Alicyclobacillus sp. SO9: one gene and its partner. Each later gene encodes a partner of the first gene's protein in a complex. Links are inferred from orthologs where the notes say so. Each region holds a gene or a part of one and is shown in the gene's direction. Other genes may lie near its edges.

Region 1 (16,922 bases):
TCTTCGTATTTAATTCGTATTTAAGGTGATATTTTTGTAAGTGAGAGCTTAGAGGAGGAGAATTTTTTGATTTCTAGTAACGATTTTCGTACCGGGACAACGATTGAACTGGATGGTCAGATTTTTAGAGTGATTGAGTTTATGCACGTAAAACCTGGCAAGGGTGCAGCGTTTGTCAGAACGAAACTAAAAAATGTTAAAACCGGCGGCGTTAAGGAGCAAACTTTCCGTGCTGGAGAAAAGGTACAAAGTGCTCGAATTGATACCCGTGAAATGCAATACCTCTACAACGACGGTGACTTGTATACGTTTATGGACACGGAGACCTATGAGCAGATTCAAATCACTCGTCAACAACTGGATTATGAGTTGAATTTTTTGAAGGAGAACATGAACTGCTACATTGTAATGCATGCCGGGGAGACAATTGGCATCGACCTTCCGAACACGGTGGAGCTTGAAGTGACAGAGACTGAGCCGGGCATTAAAGGGGATACAGCTCAAGGCGGCAGCAAATCTGCGACGGTAGAAACAGGTTACACTTTGAGTGTTCCACTGTTTATCAATGAGGGTGACAGGCTGTTGATTGATACGCGCAGCGGAGCTTACATTTCAAGGGCGTAAAGGGCGGGAGGTAATGCGCCTCAGTCCTCCTGTTTTGTTTCTCTGTCACAGTATTGACAAACCTTCGGTGTTGGGGCTTTAAAGGCGGCTGCTGTCCAGTGCAGCCGCTTTTACATTGTTCGCAGTTTGGCATGGTCTACCTCATCGTTTCCGCCCGATTACGCTGCATTATTTCGTTTTGCCTCATTTTTTTTCATAAAACTAAAGACGAAGAACATCAACAAGATAAATATGACTAAAAACACCACAATCCACCGCATGATGAGCGAAATGTCCACGCATATCCCCCCTGACATCGTTGCGGTTCCTCCTGTATTGGATGCATCCACTCCCAATAATGTTCCGGCTTCCTAGCATACCTTGTCTACCTTATCCATATATATGGACTATCTACAGGAGGTGGACAACACCGTGTCCAATCAGCTTTGGCGAAGGGCCCAGGAGCAGGCATGGAAACAGGTGCTTTCCGTTTGTCCGCCGGATGTTCAGCAGAGCATGGAAGCTCTGCCAGCCAACATCCAGGCAAGGATTGAAGAGATTCGCTTTCGACTGGGTAAGCCGCTGCAGGTTTGCGGTGAAGGCGTCGACCGCTTTCTGACGCTTTCCGGCAGCTTGACAGCTTCGGAAACAACGGCCCTTTTTGTCAGTGAGGAACACTTGTCGAGGGTACTGCAAGTTGTCACCCAATCTTCATTGTACGCTGTCGAAGACGAGTTGAGACGGGGCTTTATCACGATGCCGGGCGGACACCGTGTTGGTGTCGCTGGTCGCGCCGTCCTGTATGAAAGCGGAGAAGTTCGTTCCATTCGCAGCATTAGTTCCGTCAATGTACGAATTGCACGAGAGCGCATCGGGGCCGCTGATGGAATTATGGCCATGGTTCGACGACACGACGGACGTCCATACAATACCCTGGTGATTTCCCCTCCACAATGTGGAAAGACGACATTGATTCGAGACATGGCACGTCAGTGGAGCGCCGGAATTGGAGACATGGTGAATGGGCTGAAGGTCAGTATCATTGATGAGCGTTCTGAAATTGCCGGCTGTGTGGACGGGAAAATCCAGTTTCAACTGGGTGCGCGCACGGACGTTTTGGACGCCTGTCCAAAAGCGGAAGGTATGTTAATGGCCATCCGAAGCCTGTCTCCGGATGTGGTTGTCACAGACGAGATTGGCCGCAAGCAAGACCGGGACGCAATTCTCGAGGCGACTCATGCTGGTGTAGGAGTCCTAACCAGCGCACACGCACGCGATGTGGCTGAGTGGAGTGCGCGTCCCTTTATGGCGGAACTCTTTGCAGCAAACGCCTTTCAGCGCTATATCGTGCTAAGCCGACGGAGGGGCCCCGGTACCGTAGAACGCGTCCTTGATGCTGACGGTAAGCCTGTCAAGACTGGAACTGCAAGAAGAATCACTGGAGGCGGGTCGATGTCTCCATGATGAAACTTGTGGGCGCAGCACTGTTGTTAATGTCCTGTACGGCCATTGGTTTCCGTATTGCACGTGACTATCGTGAGCGGCCGCGGCAAATTCGGATTTTGATGCAGGCAATTCGTCTTTTGAAGCAGGAGATTGAGTTCAGTGTCACGCCGTTGCCGCAAGCCTTGAGCCGAGTCGCTTTGCGAACCGTGCCCCCTGTCAGTAAGCTCATGGAGGCCATTGCATCCAATCTCGGAGAAAGCGACGTTTCCGTGCCAGATGCGTTCAGCTCGTCCCTTCAAGATGTGAAGGCATATACTGCGTTTCGGTCGCAGGATGTGGAAGTGCTGCAGGAATTTGGGGAAACCCTAGGTACTTCCGACAGAGTTCATCAAAGCCAGCATTTTGCTGCTGTCCTAACACAACTTGATGGCCTGGAGAGAGAAGCACGCGAGGCACAGAAGCGAAACGAACGCTTGTGGCAATACTTGGGTGTTTTGACAGGTCTGTTACTCTTAGTTCTCTTATATTAGCGCGGGTAGGGCGCACGGAGGAGGCATCCGCAATGACACCAGAAGTACGAGCGGTATTTCAAATTGCGGGCATCGGTTTTTTAGTCGCAATACTGCACACCATCTTGAAGCAAAGCGGCAAGGAGGAGTTTGCGCAGTGGACAACCTTTGTTGGGTTTGTGGCAGTTTTTATTATCGTAATCGGCTACGTCGACCACCTATACGGAGAGATTCAACGAGTGTTCCTCAGTCAGTAGGTGAAAGAGTGTGCACATTCTTCAATTAGTCGGCATCGGTTTGACTGCTACTGTAATTATCGCTGTATTGCGTCCGCAGGCTCCTCAGTTTGCCATGATTGTTGGCATTCTGGCTGGCGTCATTATGTTGACCATGGTGGTTCACAACATGGGCAAAGTGTTATCGACACTCAACGACTTGGCAAACGCGGCAAATGTCGATCACGGTGTCCTGACGACAGTACTAAAAATTATCGGGATTGCCTACATTGTTGAATTTGCTGCACAAATTGCTCGCGATGCAAAAGAGGGGGCATTAGCTGGGAAAATTGAACTGGCAGGGAAGGTTGGGATTGTGATACTTGCGATTCCCATTATTACAGACGTTGTTGAGTCACTGGTCCATTTGTTGCCTTAGGGAGGTGTCCACATGAAGCGGAGAATGTGGCTTGCAGCATTCGGGTTTGCCCTGTTGCTTCTGACGATTTGTGCAACAGGTTGGCACCAGCAGGCGCTTGCGGACACAACTCCCGAAGACACGCCTCCCCCACTATACACGGTGCAGTCTCAGGCTAACTCTAGCGCAGGCTTTGATTCGAATCAAAGTCAAGTACACAACACCGTTGGTGAGGGATTGAATTCGACCTCACAGTCTGCCTCGCCGTCAACTGGATTGGGCGGCCAATTGGGCTCAGGGAAGCAGTCTACGTCCAACCCTGACGGCAACAGTATGAACAATAGTAACACCAGCAGTAACAACAGTATGAACGTACACCAGGAAGCAAACCGGGAGCTGGACCAAATTCCGACTCAGTCAATTGATGCCTATTGGCAGAAACTGAAGGAACAGTATAGCGGCTATTTACCCGACACGACGGGTCCGGGACTTGTACACGCAATTTTGGGAAACGGCGGTTTTCACTGGAGCAACTTGCTGGACGGAATCCTTCGCTATTTCTTTGCTGAGATATTGGACAACGTTCAGTTGCTCGGTGCCATCCTCGTCTTGGCAGTCTTATCAGCAGTGTTGGCTTCGCTGCAAGCAGCGTTTGAAGAGCAAACAGTCAGCCAGATTGCGTACGCAATGATTTTCATGGTTTTAATGTTGCTGGCCATCGGCTCATTTACTGAAGCGGTCGGATTCGCGAGGCACGCTATTCAACAAATGACGGATTTCATGTTAGCCACCGTCCCCTTGGTTGTCGCCCTGTTGGCTGCATCAGGTGCACCCGCATCAGCAGCTTTCTTTCATCCTGTACTGCTGTTCTCAATTCACATGATTAGCAACGTCGTCTTTTTCCTTGTGTTCCCGCTGATATTTTTCTCAGCGTTGCTGGATTTGACGAGTGCGCTGTCCCCTCGCTACAAGTTAACGAGGCTTGCCGGTTTGCTGCGCACCATCAGTGTTTCGGCGTTGGGGCTGTGTTTGACGATATTTGTCGGAATCACTGCAATACAGGGCCTCGGGAAAGGAGTTGCTGATGGTGTGACGCTTCGGACCGCAAAATTCGCCATTGGCACTTTCGTTCCCGTTGTAGGCAAGGCCCTTTCTGATGCGGCCACGACAGTGGCCAGCGCGTCGCTCTTGGTTAAGAACGCTGTGGGCATTGCGGGACTGGTCATTATTGCATTCATAGCTTTGTTTCCTGCATTGAAAATCTTGGCTCTATCTTTTATTTACAACGGGAGTGCAGCATTGATGCAACCCTTGGGCGAAAACGCCATGATTAGCTGTCTGGGATCTATCAGCAAAAGTCTAGTACTTGTGTTTGCGACAGTTGCCGCAGTGGCCCTAATGTTTTTCATTGCCATTGGGATCTTACTGGCGTCCACCAATTTGGCGGTGATAATGCAATGACGTCGTTAGGGGAGTGGCTGAAGCAACTAGTTTTAATCGTGTTGTTTGCCGTATTTGCCGAGTTATTACTGCCGACAAAGGCCTTGGAGCGTTATGTTCGCATGGTCTTGGGGCTCGCTTTGATTGCAACGATGATACAACCCTTTGGTGTATTGATAACGAAAAACTGGGGTTCTCAGTTGGCACAGGAAGCCGTGGCTGAATTGACTCGAAACAGCACTACCGGCTCAATGTTTGGAAATTCTACGTCAAACACGAAGACGCTGGAAAAGTACTTTCATCAGGACCAGGCGGCGCAGGCTGATACGCTGTTGGCCAATCGCTTGCGGTCAGCAATCGCGGATAAATTCAATCTGACACCGCAACGCGTCATCGTCACAAATGCGCAGCAACCTGCTCAGTTATCCGTACACATTATTCTTTCGCAAATGCAGATGAGCCGCGCCTCTCCCATTGCAAATTGGACTGCAGAGCAGTTGGGATTGAATCGAAGCAGGGTCACCATTGGCTCAGTGGGAGGAGGTGATAGTAATGGATCTGAAGCCAATTATGCAAAATAAATGGCTCCTGGTCTTGGGCCTAATTGGTGTGCTCTTTCTGCTGGTTGGTCCGATACTGGGCCAAAACGTCAACCTTCACAAAAATAACCGTACTGTATCAACGTTAGCGAAACCTGGTTCAAATTCCACCAGCTCGTCCAATCAGGGCGGTATCCAATCTGCTTATGAGAAACAGTTGGCATCCATGTTAGACAACATTCAGGGCATCAACAAAGTGTCAGTGATGGTAACTCTTGACTCCAGCGGTTCCGTTAAGGTGGCCAACGACACACGTACGAGCACACAGACCCAGAACGCCACAAATTCAGGGCAAGCATCAAGTTCAACGACCACCGATAAACAAGTGTTTACGCAGACAAATCAAAATGGAGACAAGGTTCCGTATGTCATACAACGAACCACTCCGAAGGTTCGAGGGGTCCTTGTCACTGTGAGCGCAAAAGATTTTTACGTAGCAAAATCAGAAATAATTAACGCAATTACGAATGTGTTGGACGTGCCTGCATATAAAATTAGCGTAGAGCCTCAAAAAGCTAGCTCGTAGAATCGGGGAGGAATGTAAAGTGGTTAAACGACAAACTGTATGGCTTTCGACAATGATGGTGCTCTCACTCATGCTGATAGGGTACTATACTATCAACAACGGCGGGACAGGCACATCGGGGACCGGTAATTCTGTTACAACCAGTGTTGGTACACCTGGCCCAAATACTACAGGGACAGCCAATTCCACCAGCACCAACGCTTCGAGTCAAAGCTCCGCCAATGCAACAAAGACGAGCACGGGTTCTAAGTCCAGTACTAGTTCTCAGTCTCAGACCAAATCTGGGAGCAGTCAGACGAGCACCAGTTCTTCAGACTGGTTTGTAAAGTCTCGCACACAAGTTTCACAAGAGTTGGCCAAGAGCCAGGATGTCTATGAGCAAATCATGGTGAGTAACAAGTCTACCAATGCTCAGGTCGCACAGGCCCAAAAAGACCTGGAGCAGTTGCAGGCTATCAAAGGCGGCATCGAAAATGCGAGGGATGCGATTTTGGGTGACGGCTTCTCAGACGTCGTCATTTTCCCAACAATTGACTCTAAGAGCGGTGACGTAACGAAAGTCAACGTGTATGTAAAAGCTTCAAAGTTGAGTAATTCTAAGGCTGTGCAAATCATGAACATTGTCAGCCAACATATGAGCGTGTCCTTGGACAATATCAACGTGCATGAGCATGCTTAAGACCAAATTGGGCTACCCCGTGGCTAAACGGCGACGGGGTTTTCACTGTCTCGAAACGACACTGTGTCAGACTAACAACTTAATTTATCAGTGTGTTATACTAGGCTGAGTGTTTTGATACGGTGGTCAAGGAGTGACAGGTGTGAAGATTGGAGAAATTCGTGAACTTATTCGTCTGTTAGATGAGACAAGCCTTTCAGAAGTGAAAATTGAGACTGATGACATGAAATTATTGCTGAAGAAAAATGGAGCGGAAGTTGTGTCAAATCCAGTTTCCGTGACCCATTCCGTTAGTTCTGCACCAGTTCCTGCAGGGTCCACTGCACCTGCTGCATCTGCTGTGGTACAGGAGCAGCCAGCTCCTGTGTCCGTGGAAGCAACAAAAGCAGACGATGACGAGTCTGGTATCCATGTCATCACTGCACCCATGGTCGGTACCTTTTACCGGGCGCCTTCGCCGGATGCGGACGCATACGTTGCGAAGGGCGACAAAGTCAGCAACAAGACTGTGGTCTGCATTGTTGAGGCTATGAAACTGATGAACGAGATTGAAGCCGAGGCAGAGGGTGAAGTTGTTGATGTTTTGGTCGAAAACGGCCAGTTGGTAGAGTACGGACAGCCGATGTTTAAAATTAAGGTTTCGTAAGGAGCTAAATGTTTATGTTTGAAAAGGTCTTAGTGGCGAATCGAGGCGAAATTGCTGTTCGAATCATTCGCGCTTGCAGAGAACTGGGAATTAAAACGGTTGCAGTGTACTCGGAAGCGGACAGAGAGGCGTTACACGTCCAACTCGCCGACGAGGCCTACTGCATTGGCCCCACTCCAAGTCAGAAGAGTTACTTGCATATTCCGAGTATTATCTCTGTGGCAACGCTGGCAGGAGTGGATGCTGTTCATCCGGGTTACGGTTTCTTGGCAGAAAACAGCGACTTTGCTGAGGTCTGTGAACAATGCAGTATTACCTTTATTGGTCCCAGCGCTTATGCCATTGAAACGATGGGAGACAAGGCCGTAGCAAAAGAAACGATGAAGGCGGCGGGTGTACCGACAGTGCCGGGAAGCGACGGCCTTGTGTCCGACGTGGAAGAAGCAGTCAGTATCGCTCGGGATATAGGTTATCCAGTCATCATCAAGGCAACAGCTGGAGGCGGAGGAAAAGGCATTCGGGTAGTTTACGACGAAGAGACACTGAAAAAAGCGGTCGTGACGGCTCAACGCGAAGCTGAGACTGCATTTGGTAACGCAGGTGTGTACTTAGAGAAGTTTATTGAGAGTATGCGTCACGTGGAGATTCAGGTTTTGGCAGACCGGCATGGGAATGTCATTCACTTAGGTGAGCGGGACTGCTCTGTGCAACGCAGACTGCAAAAACTTGTTGAAGAATCGCCGTGTCCCGTATTGCCGGATGCAACTCGACAGAAGATGGGAGCAGCCGCAGTTTCGGCTGCACGAGCTGTGGACTATGTTGGTGCCGGAACCATTGAATTTATCTATGCGCCAGACGACAGCTTTTATTTCATGGAGATGAATACGCGCATTCAGGTTGAGCATCCGGTGACAGAATGGGTCACTGGAGTCGATCTCGTCCGCGAACAAATACTCGCTGCGGCAAACGAACCACTGTCCGTGAGACAGGAAGACATTGTCCTTCGCGGTCACGCCATTGAGTGCAGAGTGAATGCCGAAGATGCAGAGCGCAATTTTATGCCTTCACCGGGAACGATTACTTCATATATTCCTCCGGGAGGAATTGGAGTACGTGTCGACAGTGCTGCGTACTCCGGCTATACAGTACCGCCGTATTATGATTCTATGATTGCGAAATTGATTGTCTGGGCGCCGGATCGACAGCAGGCTATCGACAGAATGCAACGTGCTTTGTCAGAGTATGAAATCGAAGGCGTGAAGACGACGATTCCATTTCATCAACGCCTTTTAAAACATGAAAAGTTTATATCGGGAGATGTTACGACCCGATTTTTGGAAGAGAATAAGGTCATGTAGCAGTATAATTCGTTTCTTATGACTGCTATACTGCAAGTAGAGTGTCAGGAGGGAACAGTGTATGCAAGACATGGAGTTTCACTCGAACGAACTCGGCAAGATCCAAATTGCTGATGAAGTTATACAAATCATTGCCGGGCTTGCGGCTACTGAAGTAGAAGGTGTCGCTGACATGAGCGGAACCTTTGCCGGCGGCATAACAGAGTCGTTACTCGGTCGAAAGAATTTAGCAAAAGGTGTAAAAGTTGAGTTTGGTGAGGGAGATAAGTCCTGTTCCATAGAACTATCGACGGTCTTGCAGTTTGGAGTTAATATTCCTGAAGTGTGTGTGTTAATTCAGGAACATGTGAAGCAGGCCATCGAAGGAATGACGGGCCTTGCAGTAAATCATGTCAATGTTCATGTGACAGGCATTCTGTTTCCGTCTGACAAAGTCAAGGAAATTCCTGCAGAAGTCACATCAGAACGACATTCATGATAGTTAGTGGCAACAAGTGTAACTTCGGTTGAAGTTTCTGACTAAGTTCAGGAGGGTGTTCCATTGAGCGTTCTTGACCGCATTCTTCTCGTTATCTTATCTCTGGGTGCGTTGGCGGCATCTGTCATACTTGCGTTGTTCACCTTGAATGTAAATGGTGAGTGGCAGACGGGGATGATAGTACACATCAGCAACTACCCAGGTGATTTGAGTGCGTTGGCTGTCGCCCTTGTGTTTGCAATACTTGCGATTCGATTCTTGTTTTATAAAACCAGCAGACAAGACCAGCAGTATGTCACTATCCCGGGTGATGCTGGACAAATTCGAATCTCATTTGAAACAGTAAAAGCCTTAGCCAATCGGATTGCGGCAGAAGTAAAGGGCGTTCAGGAACTGGACACCCGTGTGCGGCACAGTGAGCGAGGGGTTGTGCTGGTTGTTAGAGTGCGTGTATTGCCGGACATTGACTTAACGGAAATGGCCGAAAACATTCAGCAGTCGGTGAAAGAGTACGTTGAAAAGACGGCCGGGATTACTGTGGAAAGAGTCTTGGTAAATGTGACGGAACTGGCGCGCAGCCAAGGCAAAGCTCAGAAAGCATGGGTGGACTAGGCCATGAAGCAAATGTTGCAACGGATGCTCACCAACATGATGCAAATGAAGCGACGCTGGTTAGGTATGTGGGCTGGCGTCGTGATTTGGATATTGTGGATGATATTTGGCTTCTGGGCCATAATACTCCTACTTATACTCGGGGCAGTCGGCTTCGTGATTGGACGAGTGTTGGAAGAGAATCAATCGTGGAAGCAGGTTGTTGAACGACTGCTGTCCGAACGCTACGGCGATTGATTTGGCGTTCGTCTTGACGAACGCTCCGTTGCACTGTGAACGTCTTACCTCCATTGGGAGGGCAGTTTTGACATTATGAATTTGACATTATGAAAGAGATAAGCGGGGTGTTGATATGAAACGTCATGAAGTCAGACAAAAAGCCCTGCAAGCATTGTTTGAGATCGATCTTGGACGAGGGGATGCAAATGACGCAATGGCGCACGTCATGGAAGAAGTCGCTGCGGTGCAGCCCCAAGATGTGAAATACTTGCATTGGTTGGTTCTTGGTACACGTGAGAATCGTGCTGACCTGGACGATGTTCTAGAAGCGCATGTTGAAGGATGGAAGCTAAATCGCATGGCACGCGTTGATTTGAATGTCCTCCGGATGGCCTTGTATGAATTACAATATGAACACGATGTGGATGTAGCCACCATCTGCAATGAAGCTGTCGAATTGGCGAAAGACTTCAGTACGGATGAGTCGGGAAAGTTTGTCAACGGGGTGTTAGCAAGAGTGTTGCCTAATGCGACAGCGGCGCGAGCTCGGAACCACGACCGCCATTCCGATGATTCTTCAGATACGGTGGATTAAAGCTGTGTATGTTTTGGGAATAGATACGAGTAACTATACAACATCAATGTGTGCAGTTCGATTGAGTGACGGACGAGTTGCGGCAGACTCAAGAAAGCTCCTTCCGGTGCCGCTTGGAGATAAGGGTTTGCGTCAGTCTGACGCACTCTTTTTTCATGTTCAGCAAATGCCTGAGGTGTTTGCAAGACTCAGACAACAGTTGACGGCAGAAGACCCTGATGCTGAATTTGCTCTCGTAAGTGTGTCGGCTCACCCGCGGCCCTTGATGCGTTCCTACATGCCCGTATTTAAAGCAGGAGTCAGTTTTGCCGAAACGCTGGCTCTCATGGCAAATGTACCTGTCTATAGAACCTCACATCAAGAGGGACACATCGCTGCGGCAGAGTACTTCCTAGAAGAGGCCACCAGCGGTAACAGCCACTTCGCCGTGCACCTTTCCGGTGGTACAACCGATGTGCTGTTGGCCCGCAGAACCGAGTTCGGCTATAACGTGTCTCTGTTGGGTGAAGGTCTGGATTTACATGCCGGCCAATTTGTCGATCGCGTCGGTGTCGCCATGGGCTTTGCATTTCCCGCCGGTCCCATGCTGGAGCGCGCAGCCAATGAGACGGTCAACAGTGAGTTTCGTCTGCCGTCGCGTGTGCAGGAGTGTCGCATCAGTTTCTCAGGGCCGTGTTCAGCTGCGTTAAGAGCCCTTGATACCGGTACACCACAGGCAGAAGTGGCACTGGCCGTTGAAAATTGCATTGCGAATAGCGTCGTCAAGGCGCTGCTCCATGCATCAAAACTCCATCCACATACGCGGTTTGCGGTCATTGCTGGCGGTGTGGCAGCAAATGCACAGATAAGGCACAGGATAGCACATCGTCTAGCTGTCTTGGTGCCATCGTTAAGGCCTTTGTTCGCCCCGCCGGAGTTTTCTCGAGACAACGCTTTAGGCGTTGCGACAATCGGTCGGCGTTTCATGTTAGGTAAGCACGCTGCAGTCGGGACAGTGAAAAGGTGACACTGTAGACGTCTGAAAATTGGGTTAACTAGAGCTAACTCATGGCAAATTCGGTACAATGAAGTGGGCCTGTATGGAAAGGTTTACAGGCGTGCGGTATAATGACCGAGGAATTTATCAAAGTGTCGGTGGTATATGAAAGAGGAGGGGACCCATTTGGCTACGGAACAGGCATTGAGCCGGGATGAGAAGATTTATGATATTACCATTATTGGCGGAGGTCCGACGGGACTCTTTGCTGCGTTTTGCTGCGGTATGAGAAATGCATCTTGCAAGATTATTGACAGTTTGCCGGAACTAGGCGGACAGTTGGCTACTTTGTATCCGGAGAAGTATATTTTCGATGTCGGCGGATATCCTAAAGTGCTAGCAAAAGATTTGGTAGAAAGCCTTAAAGAACAGGCTTTTCAGTACAATCCAGCAGTCAATTTAAATGAAGAGGTTGTCAGCTTGGAACGGCGTGAAGACGACGTCTTTGAGCTCAAGACGGACAAGCGGATTCACCTGTCCCGGGCGATTATTATCTGTGCTGGAATCGGAGTCTTCACACCTCGACCGCTTCCGACTGACAAGGCAAAGGATTATGAAGAACACGGGATTTACTACTATGTTGACAAACTTGATCAATTTCGCTCAAAAAAGGTTCTCGTAATTGGCGGCGGAGACTCTGCTGTTGACTATGCCTTAATGATTGAGCCAGTGGCAGAACAGGTTACATTGATTCACAGACGGGATGGTTTTCGTGCGCATGAGGAAAGTGTCAAAAAGCTGTATGACTCCAGTATCAATGTGAAGACATTTGTGGAACTGCACGACTTGCATGGCGAGAGCGGTGTTTTGGAGGCTGCGACGCTGATTAACAACAAATCGAAGGAAACGGAACGAATTGAAGTAGATACGATTGTCAGTGGACTCGGTTTTTCGGCCTCTCTAGGGCCCATTACAGAGTGGGGACTAGAGATTGAAAACAACGAAATTGTCGTGAACACAAAGATGGAAACGAACATTCCAGGTATTTATGCAGCAGGGGATATCGTCAATTATCCAGGGAAAATCAAGTTGATTGCAACAGGTTTCGGGGAGGCACCAACAGCCGTTAACAATGCCAAAACGTACATCGATCCGAATGCTCGGCTGAGTCCGGGTCACAGCAGCAGTCGGAAACAGTGATAGAAAGACCAAGGAAAAGTTCACACTTCTGTGTGGACTTTTTCGTTCATTATGTGCAGAATCAGGACTAGCATATGCAAATTCAGGACTAGCGAATGGAAAGGCGGGAGACTAGCGTGGCTACAATTCTGGATGGCAAAGAGATTGCTGGATTGATTCGTGAGGAAGCGAAGTCTGACCTGGACGTACTGGATCAGCACGGAATCAAGTTGAAACTGACCGTGGTCCTTGTTGGTGACGATCCTGCATCTGCCACTTACGTTCGCAGCAAGGAACGTGTGGCAGGTGAAGTCGGCCTGGATAGTGAAATTATTCGCTTGCAGTCTGATACCACGCAGGCAGAGTTGCTTGGCATTGTGGATAGATTAAATCAGGATGACAGCGTGGACGGAATTCTGGTACAACTGCCTTTACCCAAGCACATTGATGAGGATGCCGTCTTGGATAAAATCTCTCCAGAGAAGGACGTTGACGGATTTCATCCAATCAGCGTTGGGAGAAATGTATCAGGGATGAAGGGGGCAGTCTGGCCCTGTACTCCCGCCGGCATCATGAAGATGTTGCGGTTGAAAGGAATTGAAACCGAGGGCAGGCATGCCGTCGTAGTGGGGCGCAGCAACATTGTTGGCAAACCTATGGCGATGCTACTTCTGGAAGCCAATGCAACTGTGTCCATGTGCCACTCCCGAACGAAGGACTTAGCTGCCATCACGAAGCAGGCAGACATATTGGTAGTTGCAGTTGGACGGGCAAATATGATTACTTCCGAGCATGTTAAACAGGGGGCCGTGGTCATCGATGTTGGCATGAACAGAGTGGATGGCAAATTGACGGGAGATGTAGACTTTGCGTCCGTAGAACCCGTTGCGTCGGCCATCACTCCTGTTCCCGGAGGCGTGGGCCGGCTGACGGTCGCAACTCTGATGCTGAATACACTGAAACTTGGAGCCACACGCCGCAAACAATACGAGTTGATACAGCGTTGACGCAGCCGCCGCAGGTGATTACTGTCAGCCAGCTAACTTCTCTCATCAAGCATCGGATTGAAACAGACCCAAGGCTTCTGAACTGCACAGTTACGGGTGAAATCTCAAATTTTAAACACCACAGCAGCGGTCATATGTATTTGACACTGAAGGACGAATCCAGTCGAGTGCGTGCCATTATGTTTTCCAGCAAGAATCGCCGACTGTCCTTTCGACCAGAAGACGGCATGCGAGTTATTGCTACAGGGAACGTTGGGGTATTCGATAGAGATGGCCAGGTTCAACTATACATTGAGTCGATGCAACCGGATGGCGTGGGGGCTCTCTACGTCGCCTTTTCGCAATTGAAGGAGAAACTCTCCCGAGAGGGTCTGTTTGATGCGCAGAGGAAAAAGACGTTGGCACGCTATCCCATGGTGGTTGGTGTGGCGACGTCACCAACGGGATCGGTCATCAAAGACATTTGCTCGACACTGGAACGACGATACCCATTAGCTAAGGTTGTCTTGGCTCCTGCTAGCGTGCAGGGGCCAGGAGCGGCGAAAACCATTGTCAAAGCCCTCAGACAACTGCAGGCGTATGATGCAGGCGTAAGGCGCCTGGATGTGGTTATCATTGCTCGAGGCGGAGGTTCTTTGGAAGAGTTGTGGCCCTTTAACGAAGAAGCAGTCGCACGAGCCGTTGCTGCATGCCCGATTCCGGTGGTCTCTGCCGTCGGTCATGAAACGGACTTTACAATTGCCGACTTTGTGGCAGATGTCAGAGCAGCGACTCCCACTGCTGCTGCGGAAGTGATTGCGCCGAGCCTGTCAGAATTGAGTGCGGCTGTGGAGCAATACGGTGAACGTGCTGCGGCAGCATTGAAGGTAAAGTTGAAGAGTGAGCGTCAACGAATGCAAAGTGCAGCGCAAAGCAGTGTCCTGCGCAATCCGCTGCGCCTGATTGACTTAGCCCGACAGAACGTGGATTATTTGGAATCCCGGACGGCTCAGGCCGTTGTGCGTCCTCTGGAGACAGCACGCCGGCGCTTGCATTTTGACGGTGAACGTTTGTATCGTATCGACTTAAGCCGTCGGATTGAAAGGTATAGAAGCCGACTGGAACGAGCAGCCTATACCATTCAAAGTGAAGTGAACCAGAGTCTGAGTCGCAACAATAACCAACTAACTCAAGTGATTACACAACTTGAGGGATTGAATCCTTTAAGTATTTTGAAGCGTGGATACAGTGTGGTAACTCAAGCAAATGGAGACATTGTACATTCTACGAAACAGGTGAGACCCAGTGAAAGTATCTCTGTTCGAGTGGCTGACGGAACGATTCGTGCACGTGTCAAATCAATAGGACAGGAGGGGGACGAGCGTGGAGAATTCGAACAATCAAGACTTAACATTTGAGCAAGCCATGCAATCCTTGGAGGAAACGATTAAGAAGCTCGAGTCTGGAGATTTACCTTTGAGCGAGTCCATTGAGCAGTACAAAACTTCCATGCAGCTGGTTCAATACTGTAGGAAACAGTTGAATCAGGCAGAATTGGAAATTGAGCAACTGATGGACGCGCGGACCGAACCGGAACAGGCGTCAGAAAGTGCACCGGATGAACAGAAGGCAGGAAGTGCAGAGGAAGGTGCATAAAGCCATGGCGGGTCATTCGTCTGAAACTACAAAAGCATATCTGCGGTCTCGAGCCCAAATGGTGTCCGATTATCTTTCACAGCTCTTGTCCGAAACCCAGCGACCGGCGGCTCTGTTTGCCGGGATGAACTACAGTTTGTTGGCAGGCGGCAAGCGCTTAAGACCTGTACTTTGTTTGGCCACGGTGGAATCTTTCGCAAAGGACCCTCGAACCGCGCTGCCAGCCGCTGCAGCCATCGAAATGATTCATTCCTATTCACTCATACACGACGACCTTCCGGTGATGGATGACGACGACTTGCGTCGGGGTAAGCCAACAAATCACAAGGTATTCGGCGAAGCCCCTGCATTGTTGGCCGGTGATGCACTGCTTACACAAGCCTTTTCTGAGTTAGCGGGCCTCGATACGATTCGTCCTCAACTCGTGTTACGCATGGTTCGGACTTTGGCCGATGCCGCGGGTCCATACGGTATGGTTGGCGGGCAGTTCGTGGACATGGAAAAGGAACATGGTGATGGATCAGAAGCAGACCTAGAGTTCATTCACCGCCACAAGACGGGGAAATTGATTATGGCCTCTGTTGTGCTTGGAGGTTTGTTCGCTGACGTGGACGAGCCACAGCTTACAGCCTTGACGGAGTACGGCCTCCACCTTGGACTGGCCTATCAAATGGTGGATGACGTGTTGGACGTCACCGCAACCTCTGAGCAACTCGGGAAGACGGCAGGCAAGGATGCTGTGGCCGAGAAGTTGACCTATCCAAGCCTGATTGGCATTGAGGAAACACACCGCCGCATTGAATTAGAATTCCAGTCTGCATTGGCCTCTTTGCGTGGGATTGGCCTCGGTGATTCTGTTTTGTACGGACTCGCTGAGCTCCTCGTGAACAGACAGTCCTAAAGCATCAGTGACGTAAATCAATTGGGGAGGCTGCCGCAGATTCCGAAGCTATTGGACACACAGCGATTTCGGTCGAGAGGAAACTGGTAATTTTCTCTGGCAGCGTATAGCGACGTGCGGCGCCGCATGCCAAAGCTCTTGCTGAGAACTTGCCTGCTTTTGACCGGGACAGCCGTTTTGGTGGTTTTCTAGTCAGACAGGCATGATGGTCCGCAGCCGTCGTATGTTATAATAGTATTAGTTCCGTGGGTGGTGCAGTATTCTAGTCAGTCGTCCGTCTCTGAGGGCGGGGCTAAAAATCCGCCAAAGGGCACATCGATGAAGTTCCTGGTGGTGGCTTGAGGCGCCCAGCCTTGGGTTGTTGCTGGGAGTTAAGAAAGTTGGGCAGCCCGCAATGGCATGCGGACCCTGACCCAGCTTTCGCGGAGGCCCAAGTGCGTGGCTTGCTCTTCAGTGGAGTCACGGCTTGGGGTATGAACCTGCATGCGGACAGACTGTGTGCAGCGTAGCCTGTCTTGAGTGGTGCTGAAGGATCCGGGAAGCAGGCCGTACCGACTTGGCCGAGTCGATACAGCTGGTGCCGTGTGAAATCAGTACTGCAAAAGAGACTAAGGGACGGCAGCGACTGTAGCGGAAAACGCCTAGGCTGTTCGCCACAGCGAGATTCAATGAGGATTATAGTGTGGTCTAAGTGGTAATCCAGTCTGACAGACGGCAACGCTGTCAAGAAGTGAGTAAGTGGAAACCACCTTAATGGTGACGTTAAGGTTCGCTTCTGGGAAAACCTACTGGACCTAAGCCACAGCGTTTACTCATTGAATTACCACCCATGTGTTTTTCCCGATGTAATGACGGGGGTTTTATGTACATATGAAAAAAAT
Region 2 (13,242 bases), 1.2 Mb from region 1 along the record:
TGAAAATCGGCAGCTTGTCGGCGTTTTGAGCAGGCAGGATGTATTAAAGGCTTTTCAGTCCATGAACAGGCAGCCACAGGTTGGAGAAACGCTGGTGGACAGCGTTCTCCAACGCTTTCAAGAGGTTCGTCACGCTGACGGAAGCTTATCGCTGGTGGGTGTGGTTACCCCGCAAATGACGAGTTCTGCCGGAATTTTAGGGACTGGAACCCTGACCACGCTGATTGAATACGGCGCGGTTTTATGCCTGCAGCGCAACCGAAGGTCTGATATGGTGGTGGATAACGTGTCGCTGTATTCTTTGAAGCCGGTATCAGTGGATACGACAATTGATATTCGTTGCCGAATTCTCGACTATGGCCGGCGCATTGGAAAGGTTGAAGTGGAAGTCTACGACAGTGATGAGCGCGCTGTCAAAGCTCTCTTGACGACACAGATGCTGGAAAGGTGAGCGGATTGTCTACGTTTGTCCATTTGCATGTTCACAGCGAGTATTCCCTTCGCGAGAGTACACTGCGCATATCACAACTGGTGAATCAGGCGGTAGAGCATGATGCGCCTGCTGTTGCGGTGACAGATAGAAACGGTTTGTACGGTGCAGTGAAATTTTATAAAGCAGCACGCAAGGCAGGTATCAAGCCCATACTTGGTGTGCAATTGTCTGTTTGTAAAGACCAAGATTTAGACGAAGCAGCCCTTGGGCGGCCGCGTGGGCCGCAAATTGATGCAGCCGTGTTGCTGGCAGAATCATTGGAGGGTTACCGCAATTTGGTGAAACTCGTATCGCTGGCCAATACCCGGCATCGCAACCCCGTTGTAACCCTGTCCGAGGCAGCCAGTCACAGAGACGGTGTGATTGCATTGATTGCAGGCAGTGAGTCTCAGATTGCCAGGAGTTTTGCACAGCAGTCGGCACAAACTGCCCGGGAGTGGTTGCACGATTGGCATCAAATTTGGCGGCACAGCCACCTCTATATTGATGTTCAAGACCACGGTATGACCAGCGAACGGCAGGCTTTACGCGAGTTGCTGCAGTGGGCAACTGAAGCGCAGGTTCCCGTCGTCGCAACGAATGATGTACATTACCTGTATGAAACAGACGCAGGTATTCAGCGGACTTTGTCACAGCTTGACAACAGCCTGTGGAACAGTCCACTTCAAGGAAACCGCCATGACTTTGCAAGCCCTGCTGAAATGGAGCGGCGCCTGGGTCAGATTCCGAACGCAATTGAAAATACCCTTCGCATTGCAGAGCGTTGTACTGTTGAATTGCCCCTTGGGCAAGCTCATATGCCCAAATACCCCACCTCTAGCGGTGAACCGGCTGCAGAAGTGTTGACCAAGGCTGCGAGAGTAGGGATGCTTCAGCGTTACGGTACGGAAACCGAGGAACTCAGAGACCGTCTGGATTATGAACTGGAGATCATCAATCGCCTCGGATTTGCCGATTACTTTCTGGTGGTGGCTGACTTTATTCGATTTGCTCACAAGAATGGTATTTCAACAGGCCCAGGAAGGGGTTCTGCTGCAGGCAGCTTGGTCGCATACAGTCTTCGCATTACTGATGTGGATCCGCTGTCGAACCGACTTCTGTTTGAACGTTTTCTCAATCCAGAGCGCGTGAATTGGCCGGATATAGATACGGATTTTGAATATGAGCGACGCAACGAGGTCATTCAGTACGTTCTCTCTCGCTACGGTCAAGAGCGGGTCGCACAGATTGGTACGTTTGGAACACTGGCGGCCAGAGCGGCTTTACGGGATGTGGGCCGGGCGTTGCAGACAGATGCAAAACTGGTCGATCGCGTTGCAAAACTGGTCCCCGGTGTCCCCGGCATGACCTTGAAACGGGCACGAAAGGAAGTCCAAGATTTAAATGATTTGTTGCAGGCGGAGTCACGACTCAAACCCTTATGGGAGCAGGCGCTGGCTTTGGAAGGTCTGCCTCGCCACACTTCTGTTCATGCCGCCGGCGTTGTTATTTCCCCGTTTGTTCTCTCTGATTTGGTGCCCGTTCAAGAAGGCGCTGACGGGATTCCTGTAACTCAATACGATATGGAGGATGTGGAGGCGCTCGGGCTTGTGAAGATGGATTTTCTCGGCCTCAGGACCCTCACTCTCATTGACAACACCGCTAACAGTATCAAGGCTCGTACAGGCAAGACACTCAATTGGACGCGCATACCTGACGGTGATAAGGCAACCTTTCAAATGCTGGGGCGAGGTGAGACCGAGGGTTGCTTTCAGTTGGAATCGGCCGGTGTGCGGAGAGTATTGCGTGATTTGCGGCCAACCCGACTAGAAGACTTGATTGCTGTTATTTCTCTATACAGGCCGGGGCCAATGGAGAATATCCCTACTTTCATCAAGGCTCGTCACGGGCGTATTCCCGTTTCGTACCCACATCCTGATTTGGAGCAGATTCTGAAAGACACATACGGAGTCATTGTCTATCAGGAACAAATCATGCAAATAGCTGCGAGGATGGCAGGGTTTAGCCTTGGGCAGGCTGACCTGCTGAGACGGGCCGTCGGCAAAAAGAAACGCGATGTGCTCGATGCACAAAGGTCTGCATTTGTATCTGGGGCCGTGGCAAACGGCTATGATGAAGAAACAGCAGACCAAGTCTATGACTTGGTCGTACGATTTGCAGATTACGGCTATAACCGGAGCCATGCGGCAGCATATGCCGTGTTGTCGTATCGCACAGCCTGGCTTCGCGCTAACTACTTGCCGGACTTTTTGGCAGCGTTGCTGTCAATGACTGTTGGCAACGCTGGGAAAGAGGCGGAATACAAAAAAGATGCCAAGAAACATAAAATTGAAGTCTTGAGTCCTTCTGTACAAACCAGCGACGTACTCTATACGGTTGAATCGAAAAATGTGATTCGAACCGGACTTTTATCTGTCCGCAATGTGGGCAAAAGTGCAGTCGAAAACATCATGGAAGTCCGAAACAACGGGCAATTTACATCCCTGGTCGACTTTCTCCAACGCATCAACTCTCGAACCTGCAATCGTAAAGCGGTGGAAAGCTTGCTTGAGGCAGGGGCGTTAGACGATTTTCTGCCCGCCAGTGTTTCTCCGGAGGTGAAAAAATCCATGTTGGGCGAAGCCTACAATGAAGCCGCAGAAGGTAAGCAAATGGCTGGTCTGGGGCTTCAGTTTGACCGGGGGAATCAATCTGCGAACAGCGCTAGAGTGGAGCCTGTAAATGGAACTGTACATCCATCTGGCGGGCAGGAATCTTCGTCCCCCAAGCCGCCGAACGTCTTGTACATTCGGTATGGTCCACAGCCTGTCAAGACCCCGTCTGCTGCTCCCTTAAAGCACGCTTCAACCGCGGCTGTTAAGGAAACAATCCTGAAAAAAGTCCGTACAATGTTAACAGATGCACCGGGTGCAACTCGAGTGGTTCTGTATGACAGTGATAAGAGAAAAACACGTCTGCTTGAAGAGCGGTTCTCCGTCGAACTCTCTCCTGAACTCATTGGTGCACTAGAGGAAATCGTGGGTATGGGGAATGTGAAAATCGGTCGGATGCCCTCGACGCAAACACAGGAGGAATAGACAATGCTGGACGGAATGATTAAAATGCTCAAAGACCGGGGTGTTGAGGTTGCTCAACTCGCCGAGATTGTCTTTAGTTTGCAGAAACCGTACCATTCTACTCTTACACTTGAAGAATGTGAAGAAAATGTACGGCGAGTACTGACAAAAAGAGAGGTTCAGCACGCAGTTTATACAGGTATTGCACTGGATATGCTGGCAGAGGCCGGGAACCTGCCTGAGCCCTTGCAGAAAATTATGGAACAGGATGAGCCGCTTTACGGTATTGATGAAATTCTTGCGCTTTCCATTACAAACGTGTATGGTTCAATCGCAATGACCAATTTCGGGTATTTGGACAAAACCAAGCAAGGGATTATCGGTAAGCTGAACAACCACGAAGGCCAGATTCATGTATTTTTGGACGATCTCGTTGCCAGCATCATAGCATCAGCCGCGGCTCGACTGGCGCATCAACGGCACGCAAGGTCCTATGAGGATTCGCAGCGGGACAAATCCTGACACAGCTTGTTCGGAAACATGAGTAATTCGTGGTATAATTCTTGAAGCTATCGACAGAAACAGGAGCGGTGACAATGTGGACTGTCATTTATATCGCACAGTCGGAGAAGCTCGCCAATCAGGTAACGCAGAAACTCAATGCTGAAGGCTTTTTAGCCAAGATTCGAGGCTCTGGCGTGTCCAAACAACAATATGAAATTGTCGTTCCCGAAACGGAACTGGATGAAGTGCAGGAAGTTTTGAATGAAATTCTGCACGGGCACTGAGCACCTATCTTGACGTAGGTTCTCGAGAAATCGAGGTGAAATTGTGTTTAAAGACTTGTTTCATAAAAAACGCCATTATGCCACAATAGGCAAGGTTGAAGTCCCAACCAGGCCGGTTGATGGTGAGCAACAAAAAGATAGTATTCCTAAAGGAATCGTAAACAAGTGTAAATCCTGCGGCGCAATTTTGATTGCCAAGGAATTACACAAGCATCTGCATACTTGTCCTCATTGTGGTTACCACTTTTCTATGGATGCTGCTTCGAGAATTCTTGCTACGCTGGACGACGAAGGTTTCACAGAGTATGACGCAGACGTCAGTTCCGAGGATCCCCTTGGCTTTCCTGGTTACATGGATAAGATAAGAAAAGCCCAAACTGATTCAGATTTGCTTGAAGGGGTCGTTACTGGCTATGGAACGCTTGGCGGTAATCCACTCAGCATCGGTGTGATGGATTCCAGGTTTATTATGGGAAGCATGGGCGCTGCAGTGGGCGAAAAAATCACCCGGGCGATGGAGCGGGCTGCAGACGAGCGACATCCTTTCGTTTTGTTTACCGCATCAGGCGGGGCTCGTATGCAGGAAGGCGTGCTGTCTCTGATGCAGATGGCTAAGACGTCGGCTGCATTGCAGCGGATGCATGAACGCGGTGCCCTTTTTATTTCTGTTATTACACATCCGACCACAGGCGGCGTAAGTGCTAGTTTTGCCAGTCTCGGAGACATTATTCTGGCAGAGCCCGGAGCTTTGTTTGGGTTTGCTGGTCGAAGGGTCATTGAACAGACGATTCGGCAAAAGCTGCCGGACGACTTTCAAACGGCTGAGTTTATGCTGAAGCACGGAATGATAGATAAGGTAGTACATCGCAAAGAGCTGCGGGAAACATTGGCCACCATCCTGCACATTCATTCACCGGGAGGTAAGGTCAATGCCGAGTGAATTGGATTTTGAAAAACCGCTAAAGGAACTGCAAGCAAAGATACAGCAGTTGAGAAGTTTTATGACCGACAGCGGAGTGGACCTGACGGCGCAAATTCAGGAGTTGGAGGAACAACTTCAGACATTATCCAATCAGGTTTACGATGAGTTAACGCCTTGGCAACGTGTACAAATCGCACGGCAACCCGGTCGTCCAACAACTCTGGAATACATTGAAGGAATCTGTTCTGAGTTTATTGAATTACACGGAGACAGGAACTTTCGGGATGATCCAGCCATCGTTGGAGGCATCGGCGTTCTTGAAGGCACTCCCGTAACAGTCATTGGCCATCAGAAGGGCCGAGATACGAAAGAAAACATTTATCGCAACTTTGGTATGGCACATCCCGAAGGCTACCGTAAAGCCCTTCGACTGATGAAGCAGGCGGAGAAATTCGGCAGGCCGGTGATTTTGTTTATCGATACTGCCGGCGCTTATCCGGGAATGTCTGCAGAAGAGCGCGGTCAGAGTGAAGCCATTGCTGTCAATCTGCGAGAGATGGCAGGACTCAAGACGCCGACGGTGTGCTTTGTAACGGGCGAAGGCGGAAGCGGGGGTGCACTGGGATTAGGTGTTACGGACCAAATCTTTGTACTCGAGTACGCGTGGTATTCCGTGATTGCACCCGAATCCGCTGCAGCCATCCTGTGGAAGGACAGTACTCAAGGGGCGAGAGCAGCAGAAACAATGAAAATTGGTGCCAAGGATTTAATCGACTTTGGCGTTGCGGACCAACTCGTACCGGAGCCCGCAGGGGGCGCTCAAAAAGACCCGCATAAGATGATTGAGACGGTGAAGCAGATTGCTGTGAAATCTCTTCGAGAACTGTCACAGTTGTCTGTTTCAGAGTTGCTCGAAGCTCGTTACAATAAATATCGGAACATGGGCGTATATTCTGAGTAACACTTGCAATGAATGAACAGTACCTGCAAAGGCTGCAGGTACTGGCCCGTACTTTGCTCAATGACGTGTGGATCTGCAGTCAGTTCCGTATATCTCTTTGGGGACGTAAATAGTCCCGGCGGGACAAAATTCGTACAGCCTGGAGGTGTTTGCAATTGAAGCGAATCGGAGTGTTGACCAGCGGCGGAGATTCCCCTGGAATGAACGCGGCAGTCAGAGCAGTGGTTAGAACAGCTATTTATTCGGGTATGGAAGTAGCAGGGATTTACCGCGGGTACAGCGGTTTGATGAACGGAGAAATCGTTGACATGACCCTTGGCTCTGTCGCAGATATTATTCAGCGTGGGGGCACCATCTTATACACGGCCCGCTGCGAGGAATTTAAAACTCCGGATGGTCAGAAGCAAGGATTGGAAAGACTGAAGCAGGCGGGGATTGAAGGCCTGGTTGTCATTGGCGGAGACGGGTCCTTTCATGGTGCTCAGGCACTTCACAACCTTGGCTTTCCCACCATCGGTGTTCCGGGAACGATTGACAATGACATTCCGTGTTGCGATACCACTATTGGGTTTGATACGGCCGTGAATACAGCGATTGATGCCATCGACAAGATTCGTGATACAGCCACGTCTCATGAACGCACATACGTCGTACAAGTGATGGGGCGCAACGCAGGTGACATTGCGCTTTACGCTGGTTTGGCCGGCGGGGCTGAGTCCATCTTAATTCCAGAGGTCCCGTACAAAATTGAAGAAGTGATTCAAAAGCTGGACAGGGGTGTGTCTCGCGGCAAAAAACACTCTATCATTGTTGTGGCAGAGGGAGCCGGTAACGGAATGGAGATAGGGCAATACCTCTCTGAACACACGGGCTTCGACGTACGTGTGACCGTGCTGGGGCATATTCAGCGAGGAGGCCCCCCTTCATCCACAGACAGAATTTTAGCGAGTCAACTTGGCTCTCATGCGGTAAACTTATTGCGGGAAGGCATCAGTGGGAAAATGGCAGGCACACAAAACGGGGTGCTCAGTGCAGTCGACTTTGACACTGTGTTTACGACACCTCGAAAACCTGATGAACGCTTGTACGGTTTGTCAAGTATCCTGTCTATATAGTAGGACTCAAATTCGCGCAGTGAAGCAAGTACATGAACTTGAAATAAGCAATGAAATCGGAGGAGAAACGGATGCGACGTACAAAGATTGTCTGCACCATTGGCCCTGCAAGTGAAAGCCCGGAAATGTTGAAATCCTTGATTGAGGCTGGGCTGGACGTAGCTCGTTTAAACTTTTCACACGGAACCTACGAAGAGCATGCGCTGCGCATCCAAAGAATTCGCGAAGCTGCAAAGGCTGTTGGTAAGCATGTAGGTATTATGTTGGATATCAAAGGCCCGAAAATCCGGACCGGAAAAATTGAGAATGGAGAAGTTGAACTTCAAGACGGAGACACGCTTCGACTGACCATTGATGAGTTGGAAATAGGAACGAAGGAACGGGTGTCGATTTCTTACAAGGGACTGCTGGAGGATGTGTATCCTGGGGCTCCCATAAGAATTGACGACGGATTAATTGGTCTCGAAGTAGAGCGGACAGAAGGAACTGACATTGTCTGTCGGGTGACAAACGGAGGTCCGCTAAAAAACAACAAAGGAATCAATGTGCCGGGAGTAACCCTGCGCATTCCTGGCGTTACCGAGAAGGACAAAGCAGACATTCAATTCGGAATGGAGCAGGGTGTTGATTTTATTGCAGCCTCATTTGTACGCAAGGCTGGCGACGTCTTAGAAGTTCGCGGCTTGTTGGAAAAAGGCAACTATCACGCGGATATTATTTCCAAGATTGAAACGCAAGAGGGCATGGACAGACTCGATGAAATCGTGGAAGTATCTGACGGCATTATGGTAGCTCGTGGGGACCTTGGTGTTGAAATTCCGACAGAAGAGGTACCCCTTGCCCAAAAACGCATGATTAAGCTGTGCAACAAATTTGGGAAGCCGGTCATTACTGCGACACAAATGCTTGACTCAATGCAGAGAAATCCCAGACCAACGAGAGCAGAAGCAAGCGACGTTGCGAACGCGATTTTTGACGGCACTGACGCTATCATGCTGTCAGGGGAAACAGCTGCCGGCCGTTATCCTTTTGAATCGGTAAGTACCATGGCGCAGATTGCTGAGCGAGCAGAACAAGCGCTTTTGTCTCATGAAGTGAACAGCCGCCACAGCGACAGCGTGGAGAAGACGGTCACCGATGTCATTGGCCAGGCCGTGGAATCCATGGCTTCGGAATTAGGCGTACGCGCTGTCTTGACAGCGACACACTCCGGCCACACCGCCCGCATGATTTCGAAACACCGACCGGAAACACTGATAGTTGCATCAACTCCGTCCGCAAAGGTTGCGCGCCGTTTGGCTGTTAGTTCTGGGGTCTATCCAGTGGTGGTTCCCGATGCAAAATCGACAGACGAAGTTCTCGAAACGGCAGTAGAAGGTGCTTTAAACGCAGGGTATGTCAATCACGGAGATATGGTGATTATCATTGCCGGGGTACCTGTTGGACAACATGGCACTACAAACCTCATTAAAGTACATACTATAGGTGAAGTGCTGGTAAAGGGTACGGGGATTGGTCAACGCGCAGCAAGCGGCAAAGCTGTGGTTGAGAAGTCTACCGCCAAACTGCTGGAAAGGGTACAGGAAGGCGATGTCATTGTCACTGTCGGCATTGACAAGGATGCCGTTCCTGCTGTGGAGCGGGCATCTGCCGTAATTGCTGAAGCCGGTGGGATGACTTCAGAGGCCGCAGTCATTGGATTAAACTTAGGCAAGCCGGTTATTGTAGGTGCGAAAGACGCTATGGCTTTGGTAGCAGATGGTCAATCCGTTACAGTGGATCCGCAGCACGGACTCGTTTATCGAGGGTTTGCTACCGTCTTATAATGTCAGTACCCAATTTGTGAAACGCAGTACTCTGCACATGATGCCTCAAGGACTGTTCCAAAGCGATGTCACTCAAATCGCGGCGGAATAGTCCTTTTTCGAAGGAGGCTGGTTCTGGCATCCGCCGAGACCCGCAGCCCGTAAGTGAATTGTTTCACGTTAGCACCCTCGGCACACATACGGTATAATTGCCGACATATGGACAATTAACAGGAGTGAACACAATGCAGCGAGTATTTTCAGGAATCCAACCCAGCGGTACCATGACAATCGGCAATTACTTAGGTGCTATGAAGAATTTTGTACGTTTGCAGGACGAAGCCGATTGTGTATTTTGCATTGTTGACCTGCATGCTATTACAGTGCCCCAAGACCCAGAGCAGTTAAAGCAAAACACTCGTAGTCTGGCAGCGTTGTATCTCGCTGCAGGCATCAATCCAGATAAGTCAACATTGTTTGTGCAGTCGCATGTACCAGGTCACGCTGAGCTAGGTTGGATGCTTCAATGTGTCGCGTATTACGGTGAACTCGGCCGGATGACACAGTTTAAGGATAAATCCAGCAAAAAATCCGTGGTGACCGCAGGACTCTATACATACCCGGCACTCATGGCTGCCGACATCCTGTTATACCAGACTGACCTTGTACCCGTCGGAGAGGATCAAAAGCAGCATCTTGAATTGACACGCAATATTGCAGAGCGTTTTAACCGTCAGTACGGAGACGCCTTTACGATACCGGATCCATACATTCCGAAAATCGGAGGACGTATTATGAGCCTCGACGACCCGGCGAAGAAGATGAGCAAAAGTGATGAAAACATCAACGCATTTGTATCAATGTTGGACAGTCCTTCTGTAATCCGCAAGAAAATCTCCCGGGCTGTCACAGATTCTGAGCGCGAAGTTCGCTATGACCCAGAACACAAATCTGCCATCAGTAACTTGCTCACCATCTATTCCTTGTTTGCGGACAAGTCCATCAACGACTTGGAACAGCAGTACCGGGGTGCTGGGTACGGTCCATTTAAGAAAGAGTTGGCTGAAGTGGTTGTCGATAAATTGGCACCAATTCAGGAGCGTTACCAGGAACTGCTGAATTCCACTGAACTGGACGCCATTCTCAAACTGGGGGCAGAGCGGGCACGCGAAAAGAGTTCAGCTACGCTGCGGGATGTGAAAGAGAAATTTGGGTTCATTCTATGACACCTGCCCCGCAAACTGTAGTAAAGTAGAGTGAGGTTGTCTCAAATCCTGGTCAAAAGAGGAGAATGGCATGAGAGTCTTGCTAATAGAAGATGAGCGCCATCTCGCTAGAGCGATTTCAGAACTGTTGGAGCGGGAAAATATCACAGTGGACTGGAGATCTACAGTTTACGATGGATTAGATGCCGTCAGCACTGGAGTGTACGACTGTTTTGTTGTGGACGTAAGGTTGCCGGATGGCAACGGAATTGAGTTGATAGAGGAAGCTAGAGAAATGGGATGTGTCACTCCGATTTTGGTGTTGACCGTTCAAAACAACACAGACGATCGCGTTCGTGGACTGAACGCAGGTGCCGATGACTACCTTGGGAAGCCGTTTGACAACGAGGAGTTGTTGGCGCGCGTAAAGGCGCTGGTTCGTCGTTCCGCTCCTACGAAGAGTTCCGACGAAATTCATATTGGAAATGCCGTCCTGCACAGGAAGTCCAGAACGCTGTCGATGAAGGAGAAAACGGCTGAACTCTCCAGCAAGGAGTTTTTGCTGCTTGAGTATCTGGTAAGGAACCAGGGTCAAGTTCTCACACGTGATCAACTGCTCGCTCATGTTTGGGGACCTGACGCCGAGGTCGCAGACAATGCACTGGACACGTACATCTATTTTCTGCGCAAAAAATGCGATTCGGTGGGACTCAAGTCTGCAATCCAAACCGTGCGCGGTCAGGGCTATCGGCTAAACTAGGGGCTGGAGGACGGTTATGTTTCGAAGGGTATACTGGCAGATTGCCACAATGTTGATGGCGAGCACGTTAGCGCTCTTTCTAGTCATCGGCGGCAGTGTGTATTGGGAACTTCGGGCGCAACTCCGGCACGATGAAAAGGTAGACCTACAGTCTGAACTGCCGGAGATAGAGACGCTGGTTGCAAGTCCCTATTTGATTGACTCCAAGCATGAACCTAAGAAATACCATTTGCATGACGACAAGGGCCAGCACATCTATTTTTTGATTCTAAATCGTCATAAAGTTGTTGCTTCTTCAGCCACACTGCCTACTTCTGCAAAGCAGTTACAGCTCGACTTAGCCAGCGGCGGATCTCATCATGTGTTGGAGTATCACGAATTGCCGTATTTGGTCTATTCGACAACTTGGACATACCACGACAAGACTTTTACAATCCACGTTATCAAGTCGATTTGGGCCCAAGAACATACGCTCCACAGGGCACTTCAACTAATGCTTCTGTCAGGAGCAATCGGTATGATGGTGGCATTGGGTCTCAACTTGTGGCTGGGTCGCCGGGTCCTGAATCCCGCCCTAGATATGTTCAACATGCAACAGAATCTGATGACGGAACTCTCCCACGAAATGCAAACACCTTTGGCTACACTGAACGTACTCTCTGCTCAGGTTGAACAACCCGCCCTCAGGGAACAGTTGCAGTATGAAGTTCTTCACGCTTCTGACTTGATTCAAGACATTCTTTACCTGGCAAAGCTCCGCTCGTTGCCAACAGAGGACGTTGAACCAGTTGCCGTCTCTGACTTGACGGAGGAAGTTGCCGTCCGACTGTGCATTCTGGCCGAGCGCAACGGGATTGTGCTTTCAGGAAAGGCTGAGCAAGGTGTGTTTGTGGAGACCAACCCGGAGTATTGGAAGCGACTTGTCAGTACTCTTCTAAAAAATGTGGTCGATCACGCTGCAACACCGTCCCAAGCCTCGTGGCATCTTACAAGAACAGACAGACTGGTGCAGTTAGTCGTCACGAACGAAGTCCCTGCACAAACCTACGTAACTCATGAATTGCACTCTAAGAATTTTACTGGATTTGGCATTTCCATTGTTCACAGGTTAGTTGAGTCGATGGGAGGGACTGTGGAGTTGACACAGACGGGTTCAGAAGTGACTGCGACGGTACGCGTCCCTGCACTGGTACCGAAGGACTAAGGTTGCACTTTATAGTCAGTGGGAAGATACTTGTCAATTCCTATGTGCAATTACCTGTATTATCTGAAAAATAGGTGATTTTTCAACCTAAAATGCCTGTGGTATGATCCAAAAGGGTATTCCAATTGGACTAGGCAAAACGGTTGAATACCCACCCCAAAGAGCCACGTAAGTGAAACATAGGGAGGGCCTCCAATGGTTGAGTTTAAGAAGTACACTGCACCGACAGCTGGCGAAGCCATTACGATGGATAACGGCGAATTGCATGTTCCAAACAACCCAATTCTCCCCTTTATTGAAGGAGACGGAACGGGTCCGGACATCTGGAGAGCAAGTAAGAGAGTTTTCGACGCAGCAGTCAAGAAGGCATACAACGGCCAACGAGAAATTGCTTGGTATGAAGTGTACGCCGGTGAGAAATCCTACGAAAAGTACGGTGAATGGCTGCCTGAGGACACACTAACGGCCTTATCTACATATTTAGTCGGCATAAAAGGACCTTTGACAACTCCTGTCGGCGGTGGAATTCGTTCGTTGAACGTTGCACTGCGACAGGAGTTAGATCTATATGTGTGTCAGCGCCCGGTACGATATTTTGACGGCGTTCCATCACCTGTAAAGAAACCCGAACTCGTAGATATGGTCATTTTTAGAGAGAATTCAGAGGATATTTACGCTGGTGTTGAATGGCAGGAAGGAACGGACGACGTTCATAAAGTTGTTGAATTCTTGACCAAAGACATGGGTGTCACAAAAATCCGTTTTCCAGAAACATCTGGTATCGGCATTAAACCTGTATCGAAAGAAGGTACAGAGCGGCTCGTTCGGGCAGCTATTGACTTTGCCTTATTGCACGGCCGCAAGAGCGTAACCCTGGTTCACAAGGGCAACATCATGAAGTTTACTGAAGGCTCCTTTAAAAATTGGGGCTAT

What was found.
Region 2: the proteins of accB (region 1) and accD are in contact, whole or in part, in a solved structure (PDB 8UXZ), measured with the Escherichia coli proteins. The link is inferred for Alicyclobacillus sp. SO9 from one-to-one orthologs.

The regions. Positions count from the first base shown.
Region 1 is NZ_CP066339.1:2,834,694-2,851,615, reverse strand. Bases 5,367-8,329 are described here. They hold accB (acetyl-CoA carboxylase biotin carboxyl carrier protein), read left to right. Parts: upstream 5,367-6,577; coding sequence 6,578-7,081; downstream 7,082-8,329. Other genes in these bases: accC (acetyl-CoA carboxylase biotin carboxylase subunit), read left to right, coding at 7,096-8,329; GI364_RS13240 (SpoIIIAH-like family protein), read left to right, coding at 5,776-6,435; GI364_RS13245 (hypothetical protein), read left to right, coding at 5,367-5,756. Outside these bases: efp (elongation factor P), read left to right, coding at 67-624; spoIIIAA (stage III sporulation protein AA), read left to right, coding at 1,036-2,067; stage III sporulation protein SpoIIIAB, read left to right, coding at 2,064-2,579; spoIIIAC (stage III sporulation protein AC), read left to right, coding at 2,612-2,815; spoIIIAD (stage III sporulation protein AD), read left to right, coding at 2,826-3,212; spoIIIAE (stage III sporulation protein AE), read left to right, coding at 3,225-4,652; spoIIIAF (stage III sporulation protein AF), read left to right, coding at 4,649-5,212; more of GI364_RS13245, read left to right, coding at 5,184-5,366; more of accC, read left to right, coding at 8,330-8,439; GI364_RS13225 (Asp23/Gls24 family envelope stress response protein), read left to right, coding at 8,501-8,917; alkaline shock response membrane anchor protein AmaP, read left to right, coding at 8,981-9,529; GI364_RS13215 (DUF2273 domain-containing protein), read left to right, coding at 9,533-9,766; transcription antitermination factor NusB, read left to right, coding at 9,882-10,343; GI364_RS13205 (tRNA (adenosine(37)-N6)-threonylcarbamoyltransferase complex transferase subunit TsaD), read left to right, coding at 10,276-11,349; GI364_RS13200 (NAD(P)/FAD-dependent oxidoreductase), read left to right, coding at 11,506-12,519; bifunctional methylenetetrahydrofolate dehydrogenase/methenyltetrahydrofolate cyclohydrolase FolD, read left to right, coding at 12,615-13,505; and 4 more genes. UniProt on the Escherichia coli protein: This protein is a component of the acetyl coenzyme A carboxylase complex; first, biotin carboxylase catalyzes the carboxylation of the carrier protein and then the transcarboxylase transfers the carboxyl group to form malonyl-CoA.
Region 2 is NZ_CP066339.1:4,076,410-4,089,651, reverse strand. The notes cover bases 3,564-6,328. They hold accD (acetyl-CoA carboxylase, carboxyltransferase subunit beta), read left to right. Parts: upstream 3,564-4,380; coding sequence 4,381-5,277; downstream 5,278-6,328. Other genes in these bases: GI364_RS19085 (acetyl-CoA carboxylase carboxyltransferase subunit alpha), read left to right, coding at 5,267-6,220; GI364_RS19095 (glutamate decarboxylase), read left to right, coding at 4,146-4,337; GI364_RS19100 (phosphatidylglycerophosphatase A family protein), read left to right, coding at 3,574-4,071; dnaE (DNA polymerase III subunit alpha), read left to right, coding at 3,564-3,570. Outside these bases: GI364_RS19110 (DRTGG domain-containing protein), read left to right, coding at 1-451; more of dnaE, read left to right, coding at 457-3,563; pfkA (6-phosphofructokinase), read left to right, coding at 6,376-7,335; pyk (pyruvate kinase), read left to right, coding at 7,407-9,161; trpS (tryptophan--tRNA ligase), read left to right, coding at 9,386-10,366; GI364_RS19065 (response regulator transcription factor), read left to right, coding at 10,437-11,105; GI364_RS19060 (sensor histidine kinase), read left to right, coding at 11,122-12,309; icd (NADP-dependent isocitrate dehydrogenase), read left to right, coding at 12,505-13,242.